One region of the Idiomarina piscisalsi genome, then DNA from elsewhere that is predicted to be linked to it. Evidence: riboswitches for the same ligand, from Rfam matches in the RefSeq annotation. Region 1 holds a riboswitch; the other holds the start of a gene.
What was found. A riboswitch is a leader RNA that binds a small molecule or an ion and turns the genes downstream of it on or off. The one in region 1 is predicted to bind thiamine pyrophosphate.
Positions count from the first base shown of each region.

Region 2: another riboswitch for thiamine pyrophosphate. It lies ahead of CEW91_RS01290 (TonB-dependent receptor); the one in region 1 lies ahead of thiC (phosphomethylpyrimidine synthase ThiC).

Region 1 is NZ_CP022133.1:1,492,672-1,507,572, forward strand. Features, by position in the region: gene rpoS (RNA polymerase sigma factor RpoS) at 1-89, opposite strand, end outside; gene CEW91_RS07190 (peptidoglycan DD-metalloendopeptidase family protein) at 168-1,052, opposite strand; gene CEW91_RS07195 (YqaA family protein) at 1,073-1,657, opposite strand; gene CEW91_RS07200 (protein-L-isoaspartate(D-aspartate) O-methyltransferase) at 1,654-2,301, opposite strand; gene surE (5'/3'-nucleotidase SurE) at 2,298-3,050, opposite strand; gene truD (tRNA pseudouridine(13) synthase TruD) at 3,047-4,102, opposite strand; gene ispF (2-C-methyl-D-erythritol 2,4-cyclodiphosphate synthase) at 4,102-4,581, opposite strand; gene ispD (2-C-methyl-D-erythritol 4-phosphate cytidylyltransferase) at 4,594-5,331, opposite strand; gene ftsB (cell division protein FtsB) at 5,336-5,617, opposite strand; gene CEW91_RS07230 (sulfite exporter TauE/SafE family protein) at 5,659-6,435, shown strand; gene CEW91_RS07235 (putative signal transducing protein) at 6,453-6,758, shown strand; gene CEW91_RS07240 (MAPEG family protein) at 6,798-7,223, shown strand; gene CEW91_RS07245 (Fe2+-dependent dioxygenase) at 7,243-7,899, opposite strand; gene CEW91_RS07250 (hypothetical protein) at 7,979-8,773, shown strand; TPP riboswitch at 8,878-8,992, shown strand; gene thiC (phosphomethylpyrimidine synthase ThiC) at 9,083-10,792, shown strand; gene thiE (thiamine phosphate synthase) at 10,789-12,309, shown strand; gene CEW91_RS07265 (HesA/MoeB/ThiF family protein) at 12,299-13,057, shown strand; gene thiS (sulfur carrier protein ThiS) at 13,041-13,241, shown strand; gene CEW91_RS07275 (thiazole synthase) at 13,243-14,043, shown strand; gene thiH (2-iminoacetate synthase ThiH) at 14,040-14,901, shown strand, end outside.
Region 2 is NZ_CP022133.1:269,281-284,181, reverse strand. Features, by position in the region: gene CEW91_RS01320 (glycosyltransferase family 2 protein) at 1-1,041, shown strand, start outside; gene CEW91_RS01315 (TonB-dependent receptor plug domain-containing protein) at 1,095-3,548, opposite strand; gene CEW91_RS01310 (DUF3185 family protein) at 3,725-3,922, shown strand; gene CEW91_RS12375 (hypothetical protein) at 3,945-4,538, opposite strand; gene CEW91_RS12370 (hypothetical protein) at 4,493-5,269, opposite strand; gene CEW91_RS01300 (phosphotransferase) at 5,283-6,026, opposite strand; gene pnuC (nicotinamide riboside transporter PnuC) at 6,023-6,640, opposite strand; gene CEW91_RS01290 (TonB-dependent receptor) at 6,650-8,773, opposite strand; TPP riboswitch at 8,823-8,921, opposite strand; gene fre (NAD(P)H-flavin reductase) at 8,962-9,663, opposite strand; gene ubiD (4-hydroxy-3-polyprenylbenzoate decarboxylase) at 9,664-11,136, opposite strand; gene rho (transcription termination factor Rho) at 11,144-12,412, opposite strand; gene trxA (thioredoxin TrxA) at 12,662-12,988, opposite strand; gene rhlB (ATP-dependent RNA helicase RhlB) at 13,080-14,351, shown strand; gene CEW91_RS01260 (Ppx/GppA family phosphatase) at 14,320-14,901, shown strand, end outside.

The DNA.
Region 1 (14,901 bases):
GACTGTTGCGCTTCATCTGCATTTTCAAGCAGCGCTTCTTCCTCGCTGATTTCGATAGTGTCGACAGCTTCTTCCTTTATCTGGCTCATAACAAGCTCCTGTTAATCTGAAAACCGTGTTAATGCACACGTCGACCTCCATATCTTGTTATTATTATTTCCACGTCACTAGCGAGAGCTCGGTAAATAATGCTCAGGATTCACCGACTTACCTCTGAAACGAACCTCAAAATGCAATTTAATACCTTTTGCACCTGAGTCCCCCATGCGGGCTATCGTTTCACCTATGTCCACCCATTCTTGTTCTTTGACGAGAATGTCCTCATTGTGGGCATAGGCAGTAATATAATCATCGTTATGTTTCAAAATGATTAAATTACCAAAACCTCTAAGCGCATTTCCGACATAAACCACTTTACCCGCTGCGGCGGCTTTTACTGGGTCACCCCTGTTACCAGCAAAATCGAGCCCTTTATTTCCTCTGTCTTTCAGTGAAAAACGTTCTATAATTTTTCCTGTCGACGGCCATTGCCAGGCTAACTCAGCATTACTTGGCATTGCCGCTTCAGACCTTACCCGCACCGGCTTTCGACGCCTTTGTTTGCGAGTATCGGTTTGTTTTTTCACTGTTTTTTTCGTGTCTACTTTTTGACCATACTCTTTCTTCTGAGTCTTGGCAACGGGCGTTTTTATATTATTTTGTGCGCGATTTGCTGTTTGTTTATTACTTTGAGGTCTTTGAGTTGGTTCACTGGTACCAGTACTTTTGGCACTGCCCACTAAGTCCAGTGTCTGCCCCGGGTATATGGTATAAGGCCTTGCTAAGTTATTCAGCCTCGCTATGTCATCAACGTCCATGTTGGCGCGAAACGCAATTGAATAAAGGGTTTCTCCTTTTTGTACTTCGTACTTTTTGGCATCTAACGAGTCAGGCTGAAAATCCCGGTATGTTTTGCCAGTATACAAGGTATCAACGGGAGCCGGTTGAGAGCGACTGCTGCAACCTTGCAGCACAATTGGCAGCAAGGAAAGCACTATAAGACTCTGTAACATCCCGTTTTTCAATCGCATCCCTAAACCAATTGCACCACTATGTAGGCTACTATCAATAGTATTACCAGTGACCAGCCTATTCGATCAACATATTCACGAAGTTTTACAGCCATTTTAGGGCCACCCGTTTTAAGCAGCCACGCCACGAGATAAAAGCGCAAACCGCGACTAATAACCGACGCTAATAAAAACGGGAAAAACGCAATCTGCATAACGCCCGCGGTCACCGTAAACAACTTATAAGGAATCGGCGAGAAACCCGCGATAAAGACTATCCAAAAACCCCAGGTTGCAAACCAACTTTTAACAACCTCGAGTTTACTTTCATAACCCAGAGTTTCAACGGCGGGCAAAACCACGGTTTCAAACGCCCAGAACCCAAGAAAATAACCAAGCACCCCACCAGCAGCAGAACTTACTGTTGTTAAGAACGCTAAGCGCCAGGCTTTGTCCGGTTGCGTCATCGCCATTGGCGCCAGCATGACGTCTGGTGGAACGGGAAAAATAACGGATTCCGAAAAGCTGAGTAAAGCTAAAATAGCTTTTGCCCGAGGGTGTTCAGACCAACTTAATACTCTGTCATACAGCGCAGAAAACAGCTTCAACTGAGCTCTCCTTTCACTAAAGGCACAAACCGAACATCACCAATTTGCTGCTGTTCAACGCTGTCCCCAAAACGACGAATAACCGTCAGACTTTGGGCTTCATTTGTACCGCCAACAGGGATAATCATAACGCCTCCGTCGGCTAGCTGAGCCACTAAGTCAGAGGGTATTTCGCTGGCGGCTGCCGTGACAATAATACCGTCAAAAGGCGCTTTACTGCTCCACCCTTTCCAACCATCACCATGTCGCATTGACACATTATGCAAGTCTAATTGACGTAGTCGGCGCTTGGCCTGATATTGCAACTGAGCAATGCGCTCTACGCTAAAAACTTTATCGACCAACTGAGCCAGTATCGCGGTTTGATAGCCAGAGCCAGTACCAATTTCCAATACATTGTGGCAATTATGCTGCATGAGTAACTGAGTCATTGTCGCGACCATTAACGGCTGCGAAATAGTCTGTCCGTTACCGATAGGCAATGCAGTATTCTCGTAAGCCTTATGGGCTAACGACTCCGGCATAAATACATGGCGCGGCGTTTCAGCAATAACCTGCAACACTTGCTGGTTGGTAATACCCAGATCGCTCAATTGCTGGATAAGCTTTTTGGCTCGCGCCTGTCCACTGATTGTCTTCATCATTTTTTCTGATCTAACCACTCCGTTAACGTATCGGTATGGCGCTGAGCCGTCATATCGAGACTTAACGGCGTAATGGACACATACCCGTCATGAATTGCCGCAAAATCAGTCTGAGGCTCATCACTCGTGTGATGTCCGATTGGACCATACCAAAAAATTTCGTTACCAAAAGGGTCGCGATCGTGCACCATGGTATCCGCACGGTGACGACGTCCTAGTTTCGTTACCTTCGTACCTTTCAATTTATCATAAGTGGTATATGGCACATTAATGTTAAGCACGGTATCTAAACGCAACGGTGCTTTTTCCATGTCAGACACAATATCTGCAACAATTTTTGCTGCCGTCTCATAATAATCGTGACCTCGACCGCCCATAGAAACAGCAATTGACGGCAGTCCCATAAAGCGCCCTTCCATCGCCGCAGCCACCGTGCCGGAATACAAAACGTCGTCACCCATGTTTGGGCTGTCATTAATACCCGAAACCACTAAATCGACGTCTTCCGCTATGGGTGAGTTCGTGCCTAAGTGAACACAGTCTGTTGGTGTGCCATTCACCGAGTAAAAGCCATTATCCAGCTTGCGAATACGAAGTGGATTGTGCAGCGTTAACGAGTTACTTGCGCCAGAGCAGTTTCTATCCGGCGCAATGACCCGCACTTCAGCTACTTCTTTTAATGCCAGGTAAAGCGCCCGTATTCCCGGAGCATGCACACCATCATCATTACTCAGCAAAATTTTCATCATTTGGGTTCACCACTTATTGTCGCAATTTCATTTAAAATCGTTGTTGCATAAGCACCGGAAGGCAGAGTAAAACTCAGCTCAACGGTCGCTTCGTCAAGTTCATTGAGTTCCGCTTCGGCGGGAATGACTTTCCAGGCGCGCCGGCCTTCATCAACCCGAAGCTTGGCTAACGCCTCTATCCAGCTTTCGTAAGGCGCCAGCAGCATATTTTCAAACGCTGCTGACTCACCTGCAGTCATCGTCTTTTTAGCCGAACCAGGCAGAGGCAATGCAATTTCAATATCGTTACTGGTAAGCCGCTGCTTAAGTTCATCGTCCCACTGCTCAATCGTAAACATCGAGTTAGAACCAGCCAATACGGCACAGTCACCATCTAATAAAGCATCTGCACCCAATTGCTTAACGCGCTCTGACGCTATTAAATTAAACAGATAACTCCGCAAAGCCGATAAATAAAGTCCTCGCTTGGTTTTCGATAGTCGTTTAGGACGACTCGCCAATATCCACTTTTCGGCTTCAGCCACATTATCGCCGAAACGGCCAAAGCGCTGCTCACCAAAGTAGTTGATAGCACCGCTCTGTGTGACTTGATGCCAGCGGTCTTTCAAAAGCGCCATATCGCTGACATTGTGTAAGCGAATGACAAAGCGATTGCCGGTGTGTAGGCCACTGCGTAACTTTTTCGTGCGCCTGATGACACGCTCAACTGTCATTTCGTTATCGTTGAGCTGCTGCCAGTCCAGCGTATCTTTACCCGGTAGCTGTATGGAGAACCATTGCCAGGTAACCGCTTGTCTGTCTTTCAGACCAGAATAACTGACCTGCTTTGGCGACACGCCAGCAAAACGGGCAATTTTCTCAGCGCAAAAGGCCGTATTAGCTCCCCTCTTTTTCACCCATAGCCATTGATGCTCACCCTCTTGCTCATCGTCAACATTGAGTTGTTCGATAACCTGAAAGTCTTCGGGCGACGCTTTAGAAGCGGCATTTGGCTTTTCACCGACGTTTAAAGCCGCTAACGCCTGACAATTCACTTGGTCTGGTGCCAACATTAAAACGACTCCATCAGCACGACTGCATGGCAGGCAATGCCTTCTTCCCGCCCAACAAACCCCAGTTCCTCCGTCGTCGTTGCTTTAACATTGACGTTATCTACGCAGGTTTTTAAACAGCCTGCGATGCGCGAACGCATGTCATCAATGTGAGGGGCCATCTTCGGTGCTTGAGCGACAATGGTAATATCAATATTGCCGACCTGAAATTCTTTCTGCTGACACAAATTAACAGCGTGCTCTAAAAGTTGCGCGCTGTCCGCGCCTCTGTATTGTTCATCGGTATCCGGAAAGTGCTTGCCAATATCGCCCAATGCCATAGCACCCAGCAACGCATCGGTCACAGCATGGAGAACCACGTCACCATCAGAGTGTGCCTCCAGCCCCTGTGAATGAGGAATTTCAATACCACCTAAAATCAACGGTTTGTCAGCGCCCCACCGGTGCACGTCATAACCATGACCCACTCGAATTTTCATTGAGTTGTTTCCTTATTCTGTCGTTACGGGTGCCAACAGCCAGTTGGCAACACATTCAAAGTCTTCCGGGTGAGTGACCTTTAGATTTTTAAAAGCGCCCTCAACCAAAATCGGCTGATATCCCAACCATTGCATTGCCGAGGCCTCATCGGTCAGTTGCGGATTGTGCGCGCCCATGTGATGAATACCATTCAATAACGTTCGTGCATGAAACACTTGCGGAGTCTGTGCTTGCCATAAGTGCTCACGTTCAACACTTTCTTCAATATGTGCAGCGTTGTTGTTCAACGACATGGCTCGCTTTAACGAGTCCCGAACCGGAATGGCTAAAATCGCGCCGTGTTGACTGGCAACCCCGCTATCAATGACCCGGGCTAGCGCCTCTTTAGGTAAGCAAGGCCTTGCCGCATCATGAACCAGTGCGTGCGTTGCCCCCTGAACCAATGCGTATTCAACTCCTTTGCACACTGATTCAGCGCGTGTTTCGCCGCCACGAACATAAGTAACGGTCTGCGACACCGCTAACTCAGAAACATCAGGTAAGTCATTTGAATCCGGAGCAGACACCGCAACAATCACTTCGGTTACACGCGAATCAGCGCATACCGCTTCAATGCTGTACTGTAATAGGGTTTTACCGCCAACGGTTAAAAACTGTTTAGGAATATTGCTTTGCATTCGGCTGCCGTGGCCGGCTGCCGGTATAACCGCTTTAACGTTGCAGTGTTCGGTGGGTTCGGTGCTTGTCATATCGTTATTGTGCTCTGTCCGGAACCAGACGGAAGAACACTTCGTCCTTTTTAATCATTCCCAGTTCATTACGAGCACGCTCTTCCAGCGCATCTTCACCGTCACGCAGGTCTTCAATGTCCGCGTAAATCAGTTGATTGCGCCGTTCGAGATTTTCATTGGTTACTTTTTGGTTGCTGACTTCCTGTTGCAAACGCCAATAATCTGGCAAACTGTTTTTCCCAAACCAGAGACGGTATTGTAGTGCCAGGAATAAGGTCAACAACACGACCAGAGTCACCCGCATGCTCAGCTCCGTTGTTATTATTGTTGTCATTATGAAGACTATTGCAGCGACTGAAAAGCCGTTTTCAAACATTAGCGATAAAAGAGGTTAAATTGGAGTATTTTGCCGCCGCATTGGTATTCTTTTTCGCCGCTATGCTGCAAGGCATTAGTGGTTTTGGCTCTGGCCTACTCGCCGTTCCCATTTTGGCTTTGTGGTTTCCTATCAGCGTTCTGACACCAGCCTTGTCGGTCATAAATATCATGGTAGGTGCCTGGATCTATTGGAAAAACCGTGAAGCCGCCCGCCCGTCACAATGGAAGTGGCTGATTATATCGGGCGTTACCACATCAATTATTGCCGGTTCCTTGTTACTCGCTATTGATGACCAACTCATTAAGTTGGTTCTTGGTGGTGTTATTTTAGCAGTGGCGCTTGCTCTTGCCAGCGGCAAACAGTTTCCAACCGCAGAACACGCACCAGGTCACATTGCGGTAGGCAGTAGTTCAGGCATTTTAAACGGCTTAATGACCCTCGGAGGCCCGCCCATTGTTCTGTTTCTGGCAAACGCCCGTATTCCTAAGCAGCAGTTCAGAGCCGCTTTAAGCCTGTTTTTTTGCTGTATTGCCATTGCTAACGTGTTCAATTTTTCACGTCAGGCCATCTACGCAGAAGCACACTTTTACCTTATTTTGAGCCTATTGCCGGGCGCACTGATTGGCGCAACCGTCGGTCACAAGCTCCAGCATCATGTTTCCGAGTATCGTTTCCGTCAATTAACGCTCGGATTAATGATGCTGTCCGGTGTGAGTGTATTGGCTCAAAGTATTCGCCTGTAAACCAACTGAAGGTCGCCATGACGTTAATTTATACCCATGAAAACAAACTTTTAGTGGAAAACGTGCGTAATGTGTTACGCATGAACGGTATAGAAACCGTTATGAAAAATGAGTTTTCAAGTGGTGCAGCTGGCGACTTAGCGCCACTGGACACGTGGCCAGAGCTTTGGTTAGTTGACGACACTCAACTTGCCACAGCGCAGAAACTCATAGAGCAAATAGAAGTACAGGCAAATGGTGACGACTGGCGTTGTAACCAATGCCAGGAATTAAACGGCTCAGCCTTTGAGGTTTGCTGGAATTGCGGTGCTGCAGCCAATTGACGAAAATATGCATTAAAAATAATAACGAAGGAGATAACAATGAACGGATCTGAAACCTATTTACTATCTTACTGGGGCGTTTTTGCAGCTCTGGTTATTTTACTAGTTCAGTGGCTGGTCGCTAGTGGACGCAAAGCCAAACAACCCGGCGCCGTGCCGGGAAAGATTAACGAGTCACTGAGTCACGACTCGTTTGTTTTTCGTGCGCATCGAACCTTCATGAACTCACTTGAAAACTATCCTCTTATGCTGGGCACGACTTTTCTGGCGTTCTTTGTTGGCGCAAGTGCGTTCTGGACAGCGCTGCTGGTTTGGATATTTGTGGGTGCACGTCTTATTCACATGGTGCTTTACTACGTTATTGCCACTGAGAAGAACCCAAGTCCACGCAGTTACTTTTTTATGATTGGTCTGTTCGCCAATATCGCTTTGCTAATAGTTTGCGGTGTCACCTTAGCGGGCTAAAACAGTACTGTGGGCGGCATTAAATGTCCGCCCACTCTCTCATTAGGTTATGAAACACTTTCGCCAACCGATCAAAGTTTGCCGACTTACCGTTCGCCTCAAACTCGGCTTTCAAGGACTGCTCAACGTCAAACAAAAGCTCCCGGTGGCTGGGGTGTTTTATCACGCTTTGCACCCAGCCTATCATTGCCAGACGCGCCCCTTGGGTCACCTCATTAACCCGATGTAGGTAGTGGCTTGGGTATATCAATATATCCCCTTTCCCCAGCCGCCAGCTTCGCTCGCCGCTGGAGTCCTCAATAACCAGTTCACCGCCCTCAAAGGCTTCAGGTTCGGATAACCCCAACGTAAAAGAAATGTCAGTACGCACACCGTTCATTAAAGAGTCATCCATGTGGGTACCATAATACTGACCCGGCTCATAGCGGTTAATGCTGCAACGAGCCACATGTTTTGGTCGCATAGCCGACTGCACCAATGGGTTAGTATGGAGCTTTTCAAGCAATAAGTCGGTGGCTGCTTTGGCTTTTTTGCCGGTCAGTTGCTGATTGTTTTTAACCTCTTTGGCTGCCCAGCCCGCCGTGGCTTTACCGTCACTGAATTGTTCTGCAGACAGTCCTGCAATGAGATTGTCTATAACGACCTCATCAATCGCTTTTTGAACGTGAAATATCATAGCCTAAACTTGCGAATAGTTATCATTTCTGCAAATATACACCAGATCATTCTTTCAAAAAAGCACATAAGGTTTTTCTATGTTTGAGAAGAAAAAAGTTTGGGTTGGTGTTGGCAGCGTTTTAGCATCAACAATAGCCGCCTCAACCGTTAATGCAGCGCCATTAACTCAGCCAAACGCAGCACCGGCGTCTTTTATGACAGCCCCCATGGCGGAAGGCGAAATGGCCGCGCCTGAAATAGACTTAAGTTCCAATGACACCGCATTTTTAGCGCAGCTTGGGTTTATTCGCGGCCACCTTTGGGTTGGTATGAAGCTTTATGAGCAAGGCCACATTGAAATGGCAAAAACTCATATGAAGCACCCTGGCGATGAACTTTACGCAGGTCTCAAGAAAGCTTTTTCGGACCGCGGACAACCGGGCTTCGCCGATGAACTGGAAGCGTTAGCTGACAGCGTTATTAACGACAACAGCAAAGACGTTGTCATGAATAATTACAACGTACTGCTTGATACTATCAGCGCACACGAACCTATCGCCGATATGACAGCGAAAGGCGTGCTATTAAGCGTCGCTACTATGCTAATGGCAACCGCCGATGAGTACGCTGTGGGTATTCAGGAAGGTAAAGTTGCACAAGTACATGAATATCAGGACGCACTCGGCTTTAAAGAAATTGCACTGAACCGCTTAGAGCGAATCAATAGCGAAGAAGCCAAAAAAGCCTCATCGGCTATTGATGAAACTCGCAATGTGTTGAAGTCTTTAACAGACCTTTGGCCGACCATTACTCCGGAAGGTGAATTGCAAGGTGATGCCAGCAAAATCTATGGTGCGGCGTCTCGAATTGAGCTCGAAGCTCGCAGTATTTAAACAAGCCAAGAGAAGGTTCCGAAGAGTCGTTAATAAATTGATACAGCAGTAACTGTTCACACATTCGTTGTTGCAATAAGCTACGTATTTTGTTCCACTAAAAAAGAATCTTGTCGGAGTGCCTCGTTGCTTAAAGAGTAACAGGCTGAGACCGCAAAAGCGGGATCCGTTGAACCTGATCAGGCTAATACCTGCGAAGGGAACAAGAGAGCAGTGGCCAGGGAGTCTCCCCTTTTCAGCGCCATTGTTCCTTTCAACACTCCTGACAAGCATCTCTAAACCCTGTTATTTTTAGCTGGAGAGAATGCTATGTCATCAACTAATCGTCAAAACCGCCAACAAGCAGAATCGTTTTTAACGTCCGTTTCGGGCAGCTATTTTCCTAATTCAACCCGTGAATTTCTTCAAGGCAGTCAGCCTGATATTCATGTGCCATTTCGCCGTATTCATTTAAGCGAAACTTTGCATCAGCCAACACCAGGCGTAACGCCACCACCCAATTTACCCGTCGACGTTTATGATACATCCAGTGTCTATGGTGATCCTAACTCAGTCGTCGATGTAAAAACCGGACTCAAACCACTGCGATCAGGCTGGATAAGCGCGAGGGCTAAAAATGCCGACAAAAGCGGCGTGACACAGCTAGCCTATGCGCGCCGTGGCATTGTGACTCCCGAAATGGAATTTATTGCGTTGCGGGAAAACATGGGTCGGGAGCATTTAGACAACCCGGTAACCCCGGAATTTGTTCGTGATGAGGTTGCCAAAGGTCGCGCCATTATTCCGGCCAATGTGAACCACCCGGAATCTGAGCCTATGATCATAGGTCGCAACTTTTTAGTGAAAGTAAACGCGAATATCGGCAACTCATCGGTCAGTTCGTCGATTGAAGAAGAAGTTGAAAAGCTGATTTGGGCCACTCGTTGGGGTGCGGATACGGTAATGGACTTGTCGACCGGACGTAATATTCACCAAACCCGAGAATGGATTCTACGCAACAGCCCAGTCCCCATTGGTACCGTTCCTATTTATCAGGCACTGGAGCGCGTTAATGGTATCGCCGAAGACCTAACCTGGCCGATATTTAAGGAAGTGCTTTTGGAGCAAGCTGAGCAAGGCGTTGACTACTTCACTATTCATGCCGGCGTGTTACATGACTTTATCGAACTGACGGCTAACCGAGTGACGGGTATTGTATCGCGCGGTGGTTCGATTATGGCTAAGTGGTGCATGGCGCACCGTAAAGAGAGCTTCCTGTACGAACATTTCCGCGATATTTGTGAGATATGTGCAAAATATGATGTTTCGCTGTCATTGGGTGACGGCTTACGTCCGGGGTCTATTGCTGATGCCAATGACAAGGCTCAGTTCGCTGAGCTCCGTGTTTTAGGTGAGCTGACTACGATAGCCTGGGAATATGACGTACAAGTCATGATTGAAGGTCCGGGCCATGTCCCGATGCACAAAATTCAGGAAAACATGGACGAGCAGCTCAAACATTGCCATGAAGCGCCTTTTTATACACTCGGCCCCTTAACCACCGACATTGCCCCCGGCTATGATCATATTACGTCCGGTATAGGAGCCGCCATGATAGGTGCCTTTGGCTGCGCCATGCTCTGTTACGTTACACCGAAAGAACACTTAGGTTTGCCCAATAAAGAAGACGTTAAGCAAGGGCTCATTGCTTACAAAATTGCAGCACACGCCGCTGATTTAGCGAAAGGACACCCGGGTGCCCAGGCAAGAGACGACGCCATGTCCAAAGCTCGCTTTGAGTTTCGTTGGGAGGATCAGTTCAACCTCGCATTAGATCCTGTAACCGCGCGCAATTATCACGATGAAACCTTGCCACAGGAGTCCAATAAAACGGCGCAGTTTTGTTCCATGTGCGGTCCTAAATTCTGCTCCATGAAAATTTCCCATGAGGTAAGGCAGTATTCAGGGCATTTAGCGAATGAGCGCATCGATGTCACCTTTAAAGATGCAGCGGCTGATGAAGTTGGAGCTGAGTCATGACTGACGCACGCTCTGAACAGCCTGTGGTATGGACTATCGCAGGCTCTGACAGCGGTGGTGGAGCGGGTATTCAGGCCGATCTGCACACCGCTAGAAGCTTTGATTGCCACGGTTGCAGCGTTATTACTACAGTAACGGCACAGAATTCGGTCGCAGTAACAGGGTTGTATGAATTAAGTGATCAGGCGGTTAGCCAACAACTTAACTGTCTGCTGAAGGATATGCCTCCAGCGGCCATTAAAATTGGCTTGCTCAGTAACAGCGAGCAATTGGATGCCATTGTCGAATTTTTGAAAGCCTGGCCTAAAAACGTTGAGAAGCCTTTTGTAGTCTGGGACCCGGTCATGATCACCACCCAAAATGATCCGTTGTCGACCTTAACGCAAAAACAAAGCCATAGACTGTTAACGCTTGTTGACCTGATAACCCCCAATACTGATGAGGTGTCATGGCTGAGCGGCATTAGAGTCTCCGATAAAGAAAATGCTTTAACTGCTGCGTCAAAACTCGTTAACTTGGGTGCAAACGGTGTGCTGATAACCGGCGTCGAAGATGAGCTGCACGATAACGAAGCGATAGCTGATATTTACGTACCTAAAACGCCAATTTATGACCAACCGTATCTGACCTATTTACAGACGAAAGTGACAACCATTCATGACCACGGCACCGGCTGCACCCTCTCATCAGCAATTGCCGCCGTTTCAGCGCATGACTATCCGCTGGAAGACGCTCTGACACTGGCTAATGCCTATGTTCACAAGGGCTTACTGGAGGCAGCGGGGATTGGCAAAGGCCCAGGCCCGGTTGCTCATACTCGTTGGCCAAACAACCTTAAACACTTTCCGAATATACGGGCTACTAACCTGCCAGCGCCAACGTCAGCATTTCCAAAGCTCAGTAAGTCACCGAGTCTATACCCGGTTGTTGATTCCTTTGAGTGGGTTAAACATTTGCTGCAGCTGGGCATAAAAACCTTGCAACTGCGGATAAAATCCGCCCCCACGGAAGCGGTTGAGTTAGCGATAAAACGCAGTATCGAGCTGGCTCATTCGTATCAAGCACAACTGTTTATTAATGACCATTGGCAGCTTGCCATAAAACACGGTGCTTACGGTGTCCATTTAGGACAGGAAGACTTACAAACGGTGGATTTAGAAGCGTTACGCTCAAGTGAAGTTCGATTAGGAATTTCTACACACAGTTACACCGAGGTTCTTATCGCCCTGCAATACGCGCCATCGTATATTGCGCTTGGTCATATTTTCACAACCCAAACTAAGGAGATGCCGTCCAAACCACAAGGACTGGAGCGTTTGGTACGTTATGTCGCTTTATTAAAACCGACCGGTATACCTACGGTCGCTATCGGTGGTATTTCCAAAGCGCGCATTGCGAAAGTCAAACAAACCGGTGTTAACGGCATTGCTTTAGTTAGCGCCATTACAAAAGCCGCGAACACCGAAGCCGCCATTAACGAACTTCATCAAGAGTTGGAGGCTGCCCATGTTGACTGATCAACAAGCTCTGCGCTACAGCAGCAACCTACTTATTGGCTCCATTGGAGAAAGTGGACAGCAACGTTTACTGGACAGCCAAGTACTCATTATTGGGCTTGGAGGTTTAGGCACTCCTGCCAGTCAATATCTGGCGTCATCTGGCGTTGGCCAGCTGACACTCATGGATCACGATAAAGTATCGCTAAGTAACCTACAACGGCAAATGCTGTACAGTGGTTTGGATGTTGGCTTACCTAAAGTCACACAAGCTGCACAGCGCTTAGCCGATATAAATCCAGACGTCGATATAACAACATTATCGCAGGCGGCGTCCGAAGATACTCTGAGAGAGCACATTGGTACGTGCGATATCGTGCTCGATTGCACCGATAACCGTGACACTCGTTATCTCATTAACCGTTACTGCTATTGGTTCAACAAACCACTGATTAGTGGCGCTGCCCGAGGTTTTAACGGACAGGTCGTCGCTTTACATCCTGGTCACGATCATGGGTGCTATCAATGCCTTTACCCTACTGAAGTTAAAGAACCTCTGGACTGCAGTAACGCCGGCATTGCTGCCCCTGTCGTCGGCATTATTGGCGCCATGCAGTCGCTTCTTGCGATTCAATACTTAACACAACACGAATTGCCCTGGGGGTTGCTTCAGTCATTTGATGGTCTCGGTCACCAATGGCACGTAGCTGAATTACCCAAGTCAGCAACGTGCCCAATTTGCGGAGGTGAAAATGCAAATAACCGTTAATGGTAAACCAATGCGATTCGATGGCGTTTTGCGTTTGTCGGAGTTTTTTGAACATCAACAAATCAACACTGCTGCTATTGCTGTTGCCGTCAACGGCGTTGTTATCCATCGTGAGAATTGGCATGAACATAGGCTGAATCACGACGACTCATTGACCATTATTCAAGCGGTTGCAGGAGGGTAAAATGCTAACCATTGCGAATAAAACCTTTAGCTCAAGGTTGTTCATTGGTAGTGGCAAATACAGTAGCGCCGACGTAATGAAATCGTCTATTCGTGCGTCCGGCAGCGAACTGATTACGCTGGCCTTAAAGCGCGTTGACTTCAATCAGCCAACCGATGACATTGTCACTCCAATTAAGGAGTTGGGTCTCGATATATTGCCTAATACGTCGGGTGCAAAAACCGCTGACGAAGCCATTTACGCTGCAAGATTGGCACGCGAGGCACTGCAAACCCATTGGTTGAAGTTGGAGATACACCCTGATCCTAATTACCTACTGCCCGACCCTATCGAGACACTGAAAGCAGCCGAACAGCTGGTTAAAGAAGGCTTTGTTGTTATGCCGTACTGTGGCGCCGATCCCGTGTTATGCAAACGGTTGGAGGAAGTAGGCTGTGAGGCGGTAATGCCACTTGGTTCCCCTATCGGCTCTAACAAAGGGTTGGTCACCCGGGACTTCTTAAACATTATTATCGAACAAGCGTCAGTACCTGTTGTGGTCGATGCGGGCATTGGTGCTCCCAGCCATGCGGCTGAAGCCATGGAGATAGGTGCTGACGCTGTTTTGGTCAACACGGCCATCGCAACGGCACATGATCCGATAGCGATGTCCAACGCGTTTCGTCAGACCGTTGATGCCGGTAGAACCGCCTTCGAAGCCGGCCTTTCGGGCATAGTTTCGGGAACAGCCCCGAACAATCGCAACAGCTCAATGCATGCCCAAGCCTCCAGCCCACTGACCGAGTTTATAGAAACGTTATGAGCAACAGTTTTTACGATGTCTGGAAACAGCTTAGCTGGGATGACATGACGCTCAAGTTATACAGTTCAAACGCTGATGACGTAGAGCGTGCACTCAATAAGAACAGACTAAACAATGATGACTTTATGGCGCTGCTATCGCCGGCAGCAGAGCGTTATCTACCAGCCTTGGCTGAGCGATCGCAAATGCTCACGAGACAACGCTTTGGTAATACGTTACAGCTTTTCATTCCTTTGTATTTATCCAACTTGTGCGCCAACGATTGCAGCTACTGCGGCTTTTCAATGAGCAACCGGCTCAAACGAAAAACCTTGTCGGTGACTGAAATTGAACAAGAATGCCGCGCTATAAAGGCCAAGGGCTTTGATACCATTTTGATTGTGACCGGAGAACACGAGACCAAGGTCGGCATCGAGTACTTCCGGCAAGCCATGCCAATTATTAAACGTTATTTTAGTTACGTGATGTTTGAAGTTCAGCCGCTGTCTTTTCATGAATACAACCAGCTTCGGCAACACGGTTTAGACGCAGTAATGGTATACCAGGAAACTTATAGCTCTTTCACCTATTCCCAACACCATTTAAAAGGCAAAAAACGCGACTTCCGTTGGCGGCTTGAAACACCGGATAGGCTCGGTGCATGTGGCATGGACAAAATAGGTCTTGGATCGTTGATTGGACTGGAAGACTGGCGTATCGACAGTACCTTCACGGCAATACACCTCGACTATATGCGTAAACGCTACTGGCGCAGTCGGTATTCTTTGTCGTTTCCTCGTTTGCGCCCGTGTACTGGTGGCGTTTCAGGTGTGAAAGACATGACCAACAAACAGCTGGTACAGCTTATTTGCGCCTATC
Region 2 (14,901 bases), 1.2 Mb from region 1:
ACCACTCAACCCATCCGGCAAGTCTACCGCTCAAAAAAATACCCGCAGCTTCGGGTCATCGACAAAGACAATGGCGGTAAAGCTGATGCCTTAAATGCGGGTATAAATGCGTCTCGTAACCCACTATTTTGTGCGGTGGATGCCGATTCTATTTTACAGCGGGATAGCTTAGATAGAATTGTGCGCCCTTTTATTGACGAACCAGAAACCGTTGCCGTTGGCGGTTCAATTCGAGTCGCTAACGGATCAACCATAAGGCAAGGGCTGTTAACCAAAGTTGGCTTACCGGGCTCGTGGCTCGCCCGTCTGCAAATAGTCGAATACTTACGCGCTTTTTTATTTGGACGAATGGGCTGGTCACCACTCAACGGTATGCTCATTATTTCAGGCGCCTTCGGGGTGTTCCGCAAGCAGCGTGTTATCGACTGTGGCGGGTATCAGGCCAATACTGTCGGCGAAGATATGGAGCTAGTGACACGGCTACATCACCATATGAATAACAAGAAGATCCCTTACCGTATCGCCTTTATACCCGATCCAGTCTGCTGGACAGAGGCCCCTGAAGATCTAACCACCTTAAAAAACCAGCGCATTCGATGGCAGCGAGGCTTAATGGAAAGCCTCACAAAAAACATAGGGCTTTTATTTTCATTGCGCGGCAAAGCTGCTGGCTGGATAGCTTACCCTTTCATGCTGTTTTTTGAGGGAATAGGCCCACTGATCGAAGTATTGGCTTATTTACTAACAGCCTACTTCTTTTTTGCCGGCCTGGTTGATCTCAATTTTACACTGACTTTTTTGCTTGCTGCTTTCGGACTGGGTGTCTTTATTTCCATATTTTCTCTTATTTTAGAGGAACTGACCTTCAGAACCTATCAATCCAAAAGAGATCTCATGTGGCTTATTTTTACCGCCGTACTGGAGAACTTTGGCTACAGGCAACTGAACAGTTGGTGGCGTTTACGGGGATTCTGGCAATTCATACGAGGGCGCAGACACAATTGGGGAACAATGAAACGTGTTGGTCGTCTCGGTCAGTAACCCCCAAATAAAAACGCCCCTTTAAAAGGGGCGTTTTTATACACATAAGTTTTTTAGAACGTGTAGTTCAAACGCGCGTAATAGTAGCCACCGTTGATACCAAACGGGAGCGTTTCCCAACCGTATTTGAAGCCCGCATCAGAGAATGGTGAGCCTTCACTGCCCCACTCATCCGGGTAAGTATCAAACAGGTTGTTTGCACCAATACGTACGTTCAGATTATCAGTGAAATCATAACCAACGGACGCGTCCGTCAACCATTTTCCACCCCACTCTTTCTTAACGCCGGTAAATGCCTGACCTTCAACAGCCCCGAAGTAGTTAAACGCCACATTCACATTCCAGGCATTTCGAGTCCAATCTGCAGTGATGGTTGCTTTCTCACTTGGCTGACCTTCTTCTAAACGCAGGATTTGCGTCTCGCTGAATATTTCATCACCAGGGATCAATGATGAAACGGAATTCACCCGCTCAACTTCCGTGTTCATGAAGCTCATTGCAGCGGTCAGTTTTAGTTCACCTTCCATTAATTCCGTCGGGTAAGAGGCAATAACATCCAGCCCCGTGGTTTTGGTATCCACTGAGTTAGTAAAGAATTGTGCGGCACCTAAGTTGTTATCCTCCAAAATTTCACCAAACTCAGCTCCGACGGAAGCCGTTAAGGACTCCGATAAAACAATGCGGTCATTGATGTTGATTTGGTAGGCATCCATCGTCAGGTCGAAACCGTTATCAAAACGCTTAATTAATCCAAAGCTGACGCTTTCTGAGGTTTCTTCTTCTAGCTCTTTGATGCCGAATTGTCGTGCTAACTCGTCGTCGTTGGCTATGGTTCCGGTCTCAACCAGCGTACCGTTTACCACGTTAGTCAAAACTTGGCTGTAGTATATTTGCTGAACGCCCGGCGCCCGGAAACCGGTTGCTACGGTTCCACGCAAGGAGAAGTCATTGTCAATATCGTAACGAGCCGACAATTTTCCGGAAATATTGTCACCGGCAATATCATAATCTTCATAGCGCAGCGCGCCAGCTAATAAAAAGTCCGGAGTTACGTAATATTCAGCATCGACATAGGCACCGTAGCTATCACGATCAGCGTCTACCGCCTGACTCGGGCTAAACCCAGGGAATCCCTGGATGCCTGCTTCTGCGACGGTTCCGTAAGGCGTTAAAATTTCCACGTCAGGATCATTCGCTCGACCATAAGCCCAAGATACCGGATCGCCCGGATTAATTTGATAGCTGTCCTGGCGCAGTTCGACACCCAGGGCTAAATAAAGAAGCTCATTAGCCACGTCGACGGTACCATTGACATCAAAGTTGAATGTGGTCTGCTCAAAGACTAACTCACCGTCAAAGGCTTCTGTTGGCGTCTCACCATAAATACCGCCATCTGGATGTGGCTCATAGTACCAACTCACGTTGGCAGAATTTGACGAGTTAAATCCAAACTCATTTTTACCGTAAACCACACTCGCGTCCCATAACCAGGCGTTAGGCAAATCACCACGAACACCCACCGCTAAGGACTGATCATCGGCTTCTGTTTCCAGTTTTGGTAAGAAACCGTCAGGATAAATCGCCTCTATTGTTCTTGGGTGGCCGCGTCCACGGAAAAAGCCTGAAGAGCCACCGTCTCGATTCGAAATACCGCCAAACGCGTAAAGCTCAGTGGTGTTGCCCAAGTTGTAACCCGCGTTAAACCAGGCGTACATATTTTCAGAGTCTGCGTCACCAACGTGTAAACGAACGACAGGTTCACCGCTTGGAGACAACCAATCACCAATAAGTGATGCTTCAGCCGGCGATGCGCGGTTGGTCATGCCGCGGTCACGGTATTCCAACGTACCGTTGAAGAAGCCATTATCGAATTCTTTACCAAAATTAATACCAACGGTATTCACTTCACCGTCTTTTTCATACGTTTGTCCAACTTCAGCGGAAATCATACCGCCTTCTGAGCTTTTCAGCGTAATGTTAATAACACCAGCAATCGCATCTGAGCCATATTGTGCTGCTGCACCATCGCGGAGAATTTCAACACGCTCAACCGCCGTAATTGGAATCGCGTTAATGTCATACCCGGCAGAGCCTTTACCGATGGTTTCTTGTACGTTAACCAGCGCCTGCTGGTGACGGCGCTTACCGTTCACCAACACCAATACCTGATCCGGGTTCAGACCACGCAAAGTAGCCGGACGAATAATATCCGAACCATCTGAAATAGTCGTCGATGAGAAGTTAAATGACGGAGCACTCATTTGCAGCGCTTTACCCAGTTCAGTTGCACCAGTATCAACCAGCTGATCGGCTGAAATAATATCAATAGGCGAGGCCGATTCGGTCGCCGTTCGACCGTTTACGCGTGAACCCAACGTCACAATGCGTTCAATCGACTCGCCGGTTTCGGCATTAACAGCATCTTGAGCCATAGCCGTTCCTGGCGCCACAAACGCAGCAGCCAGAGACAGCGATAAAAAACCTAGCTTGAAAGGCGCTCTAGTCATAGTTCTTCCCCAATCTTGTTATTTTAGTTTTAAACGGTGCGCTTATTAACAATTACACTTACAATAATCGTTAAGGAATATGCCGTATGATATAAATCAACAAAAAAATGAGGGCTTGCGCTTAAATAACAGTGCGATATATTGAGAAACTGTTAACGCAACAAAAGGAAACCGTTATGACTCGCATAGTTGGTATTGTTTTAATTATCGTTGGCGCTATCTTGCTGTACTTCTCTTATGAAGCGTCACAATCCATTGCGTCGGAAGTATCGGAAATGGCAACCAATGAACCAACAGACAACACCATCTGGTACCTAATTGGTGGCGTTGCCGCGGTAATTATTGGTCTCTACGCCACCATTCGAGGAAAGTAAAATCTGCAGCAGTTTTTGTAAGCTATGCTGACGTGTCTCCGGACACGTCGGGTAGTTTCAATGCGCTTAACGTTGCAAGTATACCTACCGCAATAAGAACCCATAAAACAGCATGAGCTCCATACGCTGAGTCAACCCAGCCAAGTAACAACCCTGCTAATAAAACAACTCCCATAACGGTATTTGAAACAGCGGTCAGTTGTGCTCTATTATCCTGATTTGCCATATCGACCAAATACGTTTTACGGCCAACCCGCGCACCATGGTGAGCGACTGCGGACGCAAACAACAATAAAGCAGCAATCCACTCAAGACCGAGCCAATTTGGTGCCCAATAGAATATAGCCAGTGCTGCCGCCATGACGAACGTCGACATGACCGATGCTGCCGCCATAACATGATGGCTGGCTGAGTCAGACCAACGTCCCCAAAAGCGCCCAGCCAGCAAGCCAGCAAGGCCACTGGCCAGCATAAGACTACCCAGACTGGTTAATTCGGTATCGCCCTGGCGCTGAATAAGCACAACAATATAAGGAATGGCAAAAGCAGCCGCGACGAGCAAAGCGCGAGTCAAAACAAAATGCCCAAACTGACCGTTCCGCCAAAGCAGAGACATTGACTTAACGGCTTCAGAGACTGCATTCCCCCACCTTCAGTTGCGCCAGCCACTTCTGGAATGCCAGCGTATAAGGCTGCCGCTAATAGCCATAAAACAACACCCGCTCCCAGCAAGGCTAAAAATAGCCAACGCTGACCTTCCACTTCTGGCGAAAAAACAATAAACAAAGCGGTCAACAACGTCAGTAAACCAGCAGAAGAGGCTGCGACACCCGATAGTCGGCCTCGGCGTGTTTTAGACACCGTTTTACCGGTAACGTCCTTATTGGCAACAGAACAAATCCCCCGGGACAGGCTAAACAGTGCAAGTAGCGAGACAACACTCCAACCCAGTGCACTGTTATTCAGCGTGGCCACTGCAAACAGCATTAAAAGTAAAGAGAGAGCCTGCCCCACGCTGCCTGCAACCCAAAACCATTTTCTAACGGGTTGTTGGCGTAATTGTTGCGCTACGAACAGCTGAGGCAATAACGCCAGCGACTCTCGCAGAGGCACTAGCGCACTGATAAATATTGCAGGAGCGCCTAACGAGCTTAGCATCCAGGGTAAGACTAAGCGGGCACTGACTAAGCTATCGCCCAACTTAGTTAACGTCAAAGACAGCAGCATTAACACAAACGATTTTGGCTGATGGTGACATGCCGATTCAGGAATATCCTTACACACCCGCGCGTCTTCATCTTCCGCTAAATAACCGTAAACCTTTTCAGTCAACTGTTTGTCGGCCATGCTACTTTCAACTTTATTTAGAATAGGAAAGTAAATGCTGCCATAAGTTATTCAGCCAATCCACCAAATCAAGCCATTCGGCCATATCAGCAAGCTCGACGTCATAACGCGTTAATCGTGCGTAGTCTGTCAGCAGCCGTTCGGCCATTGCGTCGTCAAGCTTGTTCATGACGATGGTATTCGCAATATCAAACAGTGGGTGGCCGATTCCCGCATACTCCCAGTCAATCACTTTAATGGGAGCCGTCATAAGAATATGATTCATCGACAGGTCATTGTGACAAAGCACCGGGTACTCCAGCCATTGATCAATCGCCTGCTGGTGCTGGCTTTTCTCTTCCCGAAAAGAGTTAGCCAAGGAAGGTTGATAGTTGGAAAGCTGCTGCAGATAATGCTCTACTTTGTCGTTCAATCTCCAGTGAGGAATGCTTGGCTTAAAGGAGTGAATTTTCGCGAGAACCTCAGCCAATACCGTTGCTTTAATAGCGGGCGATAACGTTACCTGATTTAATGAAGGCACTTCTAAGTATGGCTGCAATAGCCAGCCTTCTGCTTCATTCCAGTCCAACACGTCAGGGGCAGCTCCGCTTTCGGCAAGCGTTTTCTGTACAGCAACCTCCAGGCCCCGATGAACCTGAAACAAGCCATCATTTTGCCACCGCTTTAGTACGAGATCAGAGTCATCGGATTTAAGCCGCAGCGTTTGGTTTGACTGGCCACTGGTTAGTCGAGTGACTGTTTTAGGTGCAGGTATCATCCGGCACTCTTTACCGGCTCTGGTTGTGAATTATCCTGATGCCAACGCCACATGGCATAAATCACTAATCCCAAGTAGACAACAAACAACAACGCTGTTGCGACAAAACCTTTACTGGCGTACAAATAGACATAAACACTGTCGATAACCAGCCAGTACCACCAGGTTTCATACGCTTTCTTAGTCACCAGCCAAGTCGCCAGCAAACTGAATACAGTGGTATAAGTATCGAGCCACACGGCGTCGGCGTCAGTATACACAGAAAGCATATAAGCGGTCATAGCAGCCAGAGGTATCAGCCAAGCCCACTGTAAAAGATGCCACCTCAACGAGTACTTAGCCCCCCCGGGACTCTCTTGCGCTGCGGATTTTTGGAAACGCCACTGCCACCAGCCGTAACCCGCCATGACCACATAAATAGCCTGCAGTACCGACTCCATATACAACTTACCCTGCCAGAACAACACCGCGTAAATACTGCAGCTTATGGTTGCCGACAGCCAACACCATTGTTTCTGATGCGCCGCAAGCACTAGGTACCCCAGCGCAAATAACAGTGCGGCTAATTCCCACAAAGAGCTCATCATTAACTGTTCTAACAGGGTTTCTATCACGGCTTTTCCTTAGAACGATTTGCTAACAGTGACACCGAAACGACGCGGCTCACCGTACTGTACGTAGGTTTCGTCATTCGCGTACTGAGTTCTGGGGTCATTAGCAAAGTAGAAACCGCGCACTTCGTAATCTTCATCCGTTAAGTTCCGTCCCCATAAACTCACACGCCAGTCATCGATGTAGTAATTCACGGCAAGGTGAACCAATGTCATAGACTCAGATTTCTGATTATGGGAGTTCGAGAAATAAAACTCATCTTTGCCGTCAGCCTGCAGCACCCATTGAACATTCTCGCCATACCAACCTTCGAGACCAACATTGAATTGATACTGAGGCGCATGAGCTTGCTCACGCCCTGTCATATCCATGCCGTCCTCTGTCACAAAGCCTTCTATTTCAGTTTCCAGCCAGCTCGCAGAAGCAAATAGTGTCAACCAGTCCGTCAGTTTGTTACGGATTTCAGCCTCAAGGCCATAACCTTTACCTTCTGCGGCATTTTCAATATAACCGACAAACGATTGATTACGGTTCACCCAGCTTTTCAGCTGAACATCGTCACGCCAATGGTAAAAAGTGCTCACTCGCGAGGTTAAGTCCCCACTTGGGCTGCTCCCTTTAACACCAAACTCAGCACTCCATAGAATTTCAGGCTCAAAAGTCGCGCGCTCAAGCAGATAGTCTTTGAGTTCGTCCAGGCCTTGGTCGTCTGCTTTACCCAGAGCCTCGCCATTAACACCGCCTGACTTATAACCGCGCGATACCGTGGCATACCAGTAACTATTTGGTGCAGCCTGATACCGAGCACTAAAGCTACCGCCGACCATGGTATCTTCAGGCTGCGCGTCTATATTACGGCTGTCGGTGTAGTCATTGTCATACTGTTCAATACGCAAGCCACTAATAGTGGAGAACTTCTCACTCCAGTGCTGCGTTAATTCGCCATAGACCGCGGCATGTTGACTGCGATAATCACTTTGGAAAATATCCGGCTGGCCTAAGTCCCAATTAAAGTAATCACGCGTCAGCGCTACGTCTTTTTCGTAGTAATAGGCTCCCGCTACCCACTCAGTGACTACCCCAAATAACGCTTCAGGATCGATTGATAACCAACGAACCTCGGCTGTTTTGTCTTTTCTGTCTCTAAGGTAGGCATCAAATGACGAGTACTCCCAACCAGGAGCAATCCCAACATACGTCCAGTCTTCGTCAAAGGCGTAAGCAGTATCTGCGTTTAAAACACTGGCTGACAACTCAAGCCGGCTGTTATCCCAGCCTAGATAATTCAGAGTCGTTTTTACCGCTTCACTTTCCAGGCGATCATACCCCGGCTCATCTGACAACGTCGTTCGGTTGTTATCGAGGCTAAAGGCATCGTAACCGTTATCAACATCGTTGTAGTGCAGGACGGTGTCTAACGTCCAGTTCCTGGTAAATTCGGTGTTCAACAAAAGCCGTACGCCAAGTTCATCCCGATTGTTCGTGTCGTCTCGATCTAAATAGGTATTCTCAATGTAGCCGTCTTGCTTAAACTGACTGACAGAAAAGCGGGCCTTGCCCAGTACGCCCAGTTGCCCGCTTAATGCTAAGCCACCCATGCGTTCGTCATAATTACCAGCTGACAACTCAAACTGACCACTGAACTCTTCCGTTGGTTGCACGCTGTCCAACAACACTAAACCGGCCATCGCGTTGACTCCAAAACGTCCGCTTTGCGGTCCTCGGAAGACTTCAATCTGGTTGATATCGAAAAGCGACGCGGCCGTACCTAAGCCGCTGTAATCAATACCATCTATAATAAGGCCGACTGACGGGCTAACCGGATCAACAAATTGAGAACGCTCGCCCATGCCGCGAATCTGGATAAAGCGTGCGGTCGATGTACCACCGGAGAAGTTGACGTTGGCAAAGCTGTTGAGCGTATCCTGCAAATGCTGCGCATTACGCTGCTGCATCGCATTTTGGTCGATTATTGACACACTGCTGGTGGTTTCATTCAGCGTGCGTTTGTGAAAGTCACCGCTAACTTCAATGATTTCGAAATCGCTGGCGTTATCCTGACCATAAGCCAGAACCGGCGTTTGCAATAATGCTAAGCCAATACTGGCTGCTAAGTAAGATGTGATTTTTTGCATGGATCATTTCCTCAAAACGAAGTCAGAAACGATCCGGTAAGGCTGTATTAGACGGGTTTTCTACCATCCCTACGCCAGTATTAACCGGATCAGGTTTTAAGGGTTCGCTTTCGCATCTCAGCCGTTGCCGGCACCCCTTGGTAAAGCGGCGTCAGTATAACGCAGCTTATTGCATTAACAAATTGTCTTTAAATAAACGACAGAGCGTCACCGTAAAGGTTTTCTAACGGTACGCCTTGAGCGACAAAGTCGTCTCTAATAACGCGCACCATTTCAAAACGGCCGGCCATGTAAACTTCACAGTCTTGCAAGTCCTGTTGACGCGCCATTACCGCCTGGTGGACTAATCCAATAGAATACGGCCAGTCGCCAGCGGCGTCTTCAACCACCGGGTGATAGTCAAAGTGTTCATATTGTTTTGCTAATTGCTCAAGCTCGTCATGCAGGTACAAATCGGCCAGGCTCTTTGCGCCCCAATATAACGTTAATGGGCGCTCCGGCGTTGCTCGTAAATGCTGTTGTAGAATGGAATAGGCATAAGAGAAACCAGTCCCGCCTGCAATAATGACAGCAGGCTTATCGCTGTCTTGTCGATAAAACGCAATACCGTCAGGGCCGTCAACTTCCAGTTCACCGTCTGCGCGTATTTTATCCAGCACTTCCATCGCATAGGTGTTGTCTGGCGTTGCTCCTACATGGAGTAACCACTCACTTCCCTTCGATGGGCATGACGCAATACTAAAAGGTCGCTTATCTCTCTCGCCCATAACCGCCATCATGTATTGGCCTGCTTTAAACTCAACCGGCTGCGGCAACTGCAAACGCACTTCCCATACAGCGTCCGCTAATTGGCGCGAAATTTCGGCTTTACAGGTCATTTGTTGACTCATTCACGACTCCATAATGTTCAGTTCGTCCCACAACTGGTCGACACGCTGTTTAACTTCTTCACTCATGACAATAGGCTCGCCCCACTCACGGTCGGTTTCGCCCGGCCACTTATTGGTTGCATCCATGCCCATTTTTGAGCCAAGGCCCGACACCGGAGAGGCGAAGTCGAGGTAATCAATTGGTGTATTCTCAACCAATGTGGTGTCGCGCGCCGGGTCCATTCGGGTCGTCATCGCCCAAATCACATCTTTCCAGTCACGTGCATTCACATCGTCATCACACACAATGACAAACTTGGTATACATAAACTGACGCAAGAAAGACCAGACACCCATCATCACCCGCTTAGCGTGTCCGGAATATTGCTTCTTCATAGTGACTACGGCCAAACGATACGAACAGCCTTCCGGCGGCAAATAAAAATCGACAATTTCCGGAAACTGTTTTTGCAATAACGGAATAAAGACTTCGTTCAAAGCCACACCCAGCACCGCTGGCTCGTCTGGCGGACGACCGGTATAAGTACTGTGGTAAATTGGGTCCTTACGATGAGTCACATGCGTCACGGTAAACACCGGAAACTCATCCACTTCGTTATAGTAGCCGGTATGGTCACCGTACGGCCCTTCGGGCGCTGTTTCACCCGGTTCAATGTAACCTTCCAGAATAATTTCTGCGTGCGCCGGTACGTGTAAGTCGTTGCTAATACATTGGGTTACTTCGGTCTTGCTGTCACGCAGTAAACCAGCAAAGGCATATTCAGAAAGGCTATCTGGTACGGGCGTCACCGCACCTAAAATCGTAGCGGGGTCAGCGCCTAATGCGACGGACACCGGAAACTTTTCACCCGGATGTTGCTGACACCACTCCTGAAAGTCCAGCGCACCACCGCGATGCGACAACCAACGCATAATGAGCTTATTCGGTCCCAAAAGTTGCTGGCGATAAATACCTAAGTTCTGGCGCTCTTTATGTGGTCCCCGAGTCACCGTAAGCCCCCAGGTGACTAACGGCGCTACATCGCCCGGCCAACAATGCTGAATAGGTAACTTAGTTAAGTCGACCTCGTCACCGCTCATGACGACCTGCTGACACGGCGCCTTTTTCAGTTTTTTCGGCGACATACTCAGCACTTTCTTGTAGGTAGGCAACAAATTCAACGCATCACGGAAACCTTTCGGCGGCTCAGGCTCCTTTAAAAACGCAAGCAGTTTGCCCACGTCGCGTAGTGCCGTGACCGACTCTTGCCCCATACCCAAAGCTACCCGCTCTGGCGTACCAAAGAGATTCGCTAACACCGGCATATCATGACCTTTCACGTTTTCAAACAATAAGGCCGGGCCCTCTGCTTTTAACGTACGGTCAGATATTTCGGTCATTTCAAGGTAGGGATCGATTTCTTGCTGGATGCGTTTGAGTTCACCGCGCTCCTCGAGGAGCGCGATGAAGTCTCGCAGATCTTGATATTTCATACGCCGCTTAGCTGTTGCGTTGACGCTTCATCGATTCGAAGAATTCGTCGTTGGTCTTAGTCATTTGCAAACGGTCAATCAAAAACTCCATGGCTTCAACTTCGCCCATTGGGTTCATAATCTTCCGCAGGATCCACATTTTCTGAAGCTCGTCCTGAGACGTCAGCAATTCTTCACGACGTGTACCTGAACGGTTAAAGTCGATTGCAGGGAAAACTCGCTTCTCTGCCAACTTACGGTTCAAGTGCAATTCCATGTTACCGGTACCTTTAAACTCTTCGTAGATAACTTCATCCATCTTTGAGCCGGTGTCGATAAGCGCTGTCGCAATAATGGTTAAGCTGCCGCCTTCTTCAACGTTACGTGCGGCACCAAAGAAACGTTTTGGTTTATGCAGCGCGTTAGCGTCCACACCACCTGTCAGGACTTTACCTGAGCTTGGAATAACGGTGTTATAAGCGCGCGCCAAACGAGTAATTGAATCCAATAAGATGACAACATCTTTTTTGTGCTCAACCAAACGCTTCGCTTTCTCGATAACCATTTCCGCGACCTGTACGTGGCGACTGGCTGGCTCATCGAAGGTTGAAGCAACCACTTCACCCTGTACCAAACGGTGCATTTCCGTTACTTCTTCCGGACGCTCATCGATAAGCAGTACAATAAGCTCTGCTTCCGGATGATTCGCCGCAATAGACGTTGCAACGTTTTGCAGTAATAGCGTCTTACCCGCTTTCGGTGGCGCCACAATAAGACCACGCTGGCCTTTACCAATCGGGGCCGACAAGTCGAGAACGCGCGCCGTAATATCTTCCGTACTGCCATTACCGCGCTCTAAACGAAAACGTTCATCTGCGTGCAATGGTGTCAGGTTTTCAAAGAGAATTTTATTACGGGAGTTTTCAGGTTTGTCAAAGTTGACTTCGCGAATTTTCAGGAGGGCAAAATAACGTTCGCTGTCTTTCGGCGGTCGAATTTTACCGCCAATCGTATCACCTGTGCGCAAGTTAAAGCGACGAATTTGGCTAGGCGATACATAAATGTCATCCGGACCGGCCAAATATGACGAATCGGCCGATCGCAAGAAGCCGAAGCCGTCCTGCAATATTTCCAACACACCGCCGCCGTATATGTCTTCACCGCTTTTCGCGTGGGCTTTTAAAATAGCAAAAATGATGTCCTGCTTACGCAGACGGGCCATATTCTCAAGGCCCATTGAGTCCGCGAGCTCAACAAGCTCGTTTACGGGTTTATCTTTAAGTTCAGTTAGATTCATAGGAGGGTTTTCGAGTTATCGATTGAACACAAAGCCTTTTTATTGACTCTAGAATATTAAAACAAATGGAACGTTCGGATTTCGCGAGTTGCGAAGTCAGAAACAGAAGTTTCTCTTACTTAACAAGGCGCGCCGGTGGAGTTGGCAAGCCTGCTTGAATAGTTAATAAACAGAAGGTATCACCAAAATTAGAATTCGTCCAGTTTTGCTAACAAAAACGGCGCATAATGCGCCGCTTTTTGATACCGATTAAATGTGCTGTTCTAAAAATTCGACCAGCTGAGCACGAGACAATGCACCCACTTTCGTTGCAATGACATCGCCGTCTTTAAACAGCAGCAATGTAGGAATGCCACGAATATTAAATTTCGGTGGGGTTTGCTCGTTATGGTCCACGTTCAGCTTCCCAATAACCAACTTACCTTTGTACTCTTCGGCAATGTCGTCCAGAATTGGCGCGACCATTTTACACGGCCCACACCACTCGGCCCAGAAGTCGACCAGTACAGGTTTATCGGATTTGATGACATCTTCATCAAAACTGTCATCGCTTAGCTGAACAATTGCGTCACTCATGGTACTCTCCGCTAAATTCTTTCGCGTGGAAATATAGAATAGTATTATTTCTGTTTTTGAATACAAGCGCAAACTGATATGCTTATAACTTATGAATAAAACACATCTTTCAGAAACTCGTTTCGCTGATTTGGCGCTTCATCCCAAATTACAGCAAGCGCTATCCAATGCCGGATTCGAATATTGTACTCCAATCCAGGCGTTAAGTCTGCCTGTTGCGTTATCTGAGCGCGACGTTGCTGGTCAGGCTCAAACCGGAACAGGGAAAACCTTGTCATTTCTTCTGGCGACTTTCAACCGCTTAATGCAGAACGCGTCGTCCGAAAAAACCGATTCAGGCCCTCGTGCACTCATTATGGCTCCTACGCGAGAACTGGCCATTCAGATTGCCCACGACGCAGAACCATTGCTTGAAAGCTGTGGTTTGAACATGGGTGTCATATACGGTGGCGAAGGCTACGACGCTCAAAAGGAACAACTGAGCAATAGTCCGGACATTCTCGTTGGTACTACCGGTCGCCTCATCGACTTTTATAAGCAAGGCTTATTCTCATTGAATGACATTGAGGTGGTGGTGCTGGACGAAGCCGATCGCATGTTTGACTTAGGCTTTATTGACGATATTCGCTATTTACTTCAGAAAATGCCCGAGCCTGCGAAACGCCTCAATCTTTTATTTTCGGCGACTCTGTCTTATCGCGTTCAAGAGTTGGCCTACGAGCACATGAACGCGCCAACCAAACTGGAAGTTGAGCCGGCACAGAAAACAGCAGTGCGGGTTACCGAAGAATTATTTTACCCGTCTAAGCCGGACAAATTCCCGCTTCTGTTGACGCTTATTGAGGAAGACTGGCCAGAAAAAGCGATTGTTTTCGCTAATACCAAGCATGGCTGTGAGAAAGTTCACGGCTGGTTAGTGGCAAACGGCCACCGGGCAGGCTTACTCACAGGTGACGTCCCCCAAAAGAAACGACTCAAAATTCTCGATGACTTCTCAGAAGCCCGCATCGACTTTTTGGTTGCAACCGATGTCGCTGCACGCGGACTGCATATTCCGGAAGTGACGCATGTCTATAACTTCGATTTACCGGACGACTGTGAAGATTACGTGCACCGCATAGGACGCACAGGCCGTGCTGGCGCAAGCGGCGCAGCTATTAGCCTGGCGTGTGAGGAGTATGTTTATAACCTTCCGGCTATTGAGGAATACATTGGTCACAGCATTCCGGTCACTAAGTACGATGCCGACGCTATGTTGAGTGACTTGAGACGACCTCGTCCACCGCAACGCCGACGCCGCCACAACTCCGGCGGCAATAAAGGCAAGCCCCGTGGCCGTCGTTCAGGACCACCGAGGTCGTAATTCGCCAATGGCGCTGAAAAAGAAAAAACTGGCTGCCATCGACATGGGCTCAAATAGCTTCCATTTGTTGATGGCAGAGGTTTCAATGACCGGTTTTTTCCCAAAGCCACGAGTGCTTACACGGCACAAACAGAAAGTCAGACTGGCCGACGGGCTTAACGCAGCAAATACCATTGATGACGATGCAGCGAAACGAGCATGTCAATGCCTGTCAGGTTTTGCCGCAGAGCTCGAACAATTCCAGCCCGATGCCGTGACCGTTGTCGCGACAGCGGCACTGCGCAAAGCCAGTAATCAAATCCCACTATTAGAGCAATTTGAAAGCGCTTTAGGGCACCCTATTCAGGTGATTACCGGTGAGCAGGAAGCTGAACTAATTTACTCGGGCGTTTGCAGTGTGTCTCAATGTGCCAACGATGTACTGGTCATTGATATTGGGGGGGCCAGTACAGAAGTTATCGCTGGGCATGGGTTGATCCCGAAATACCTGCAAAGTTTAGACATGGGTTGTGTGGTTTTCCAGAATCGTTATTTTAAAGGCGGCGTGATG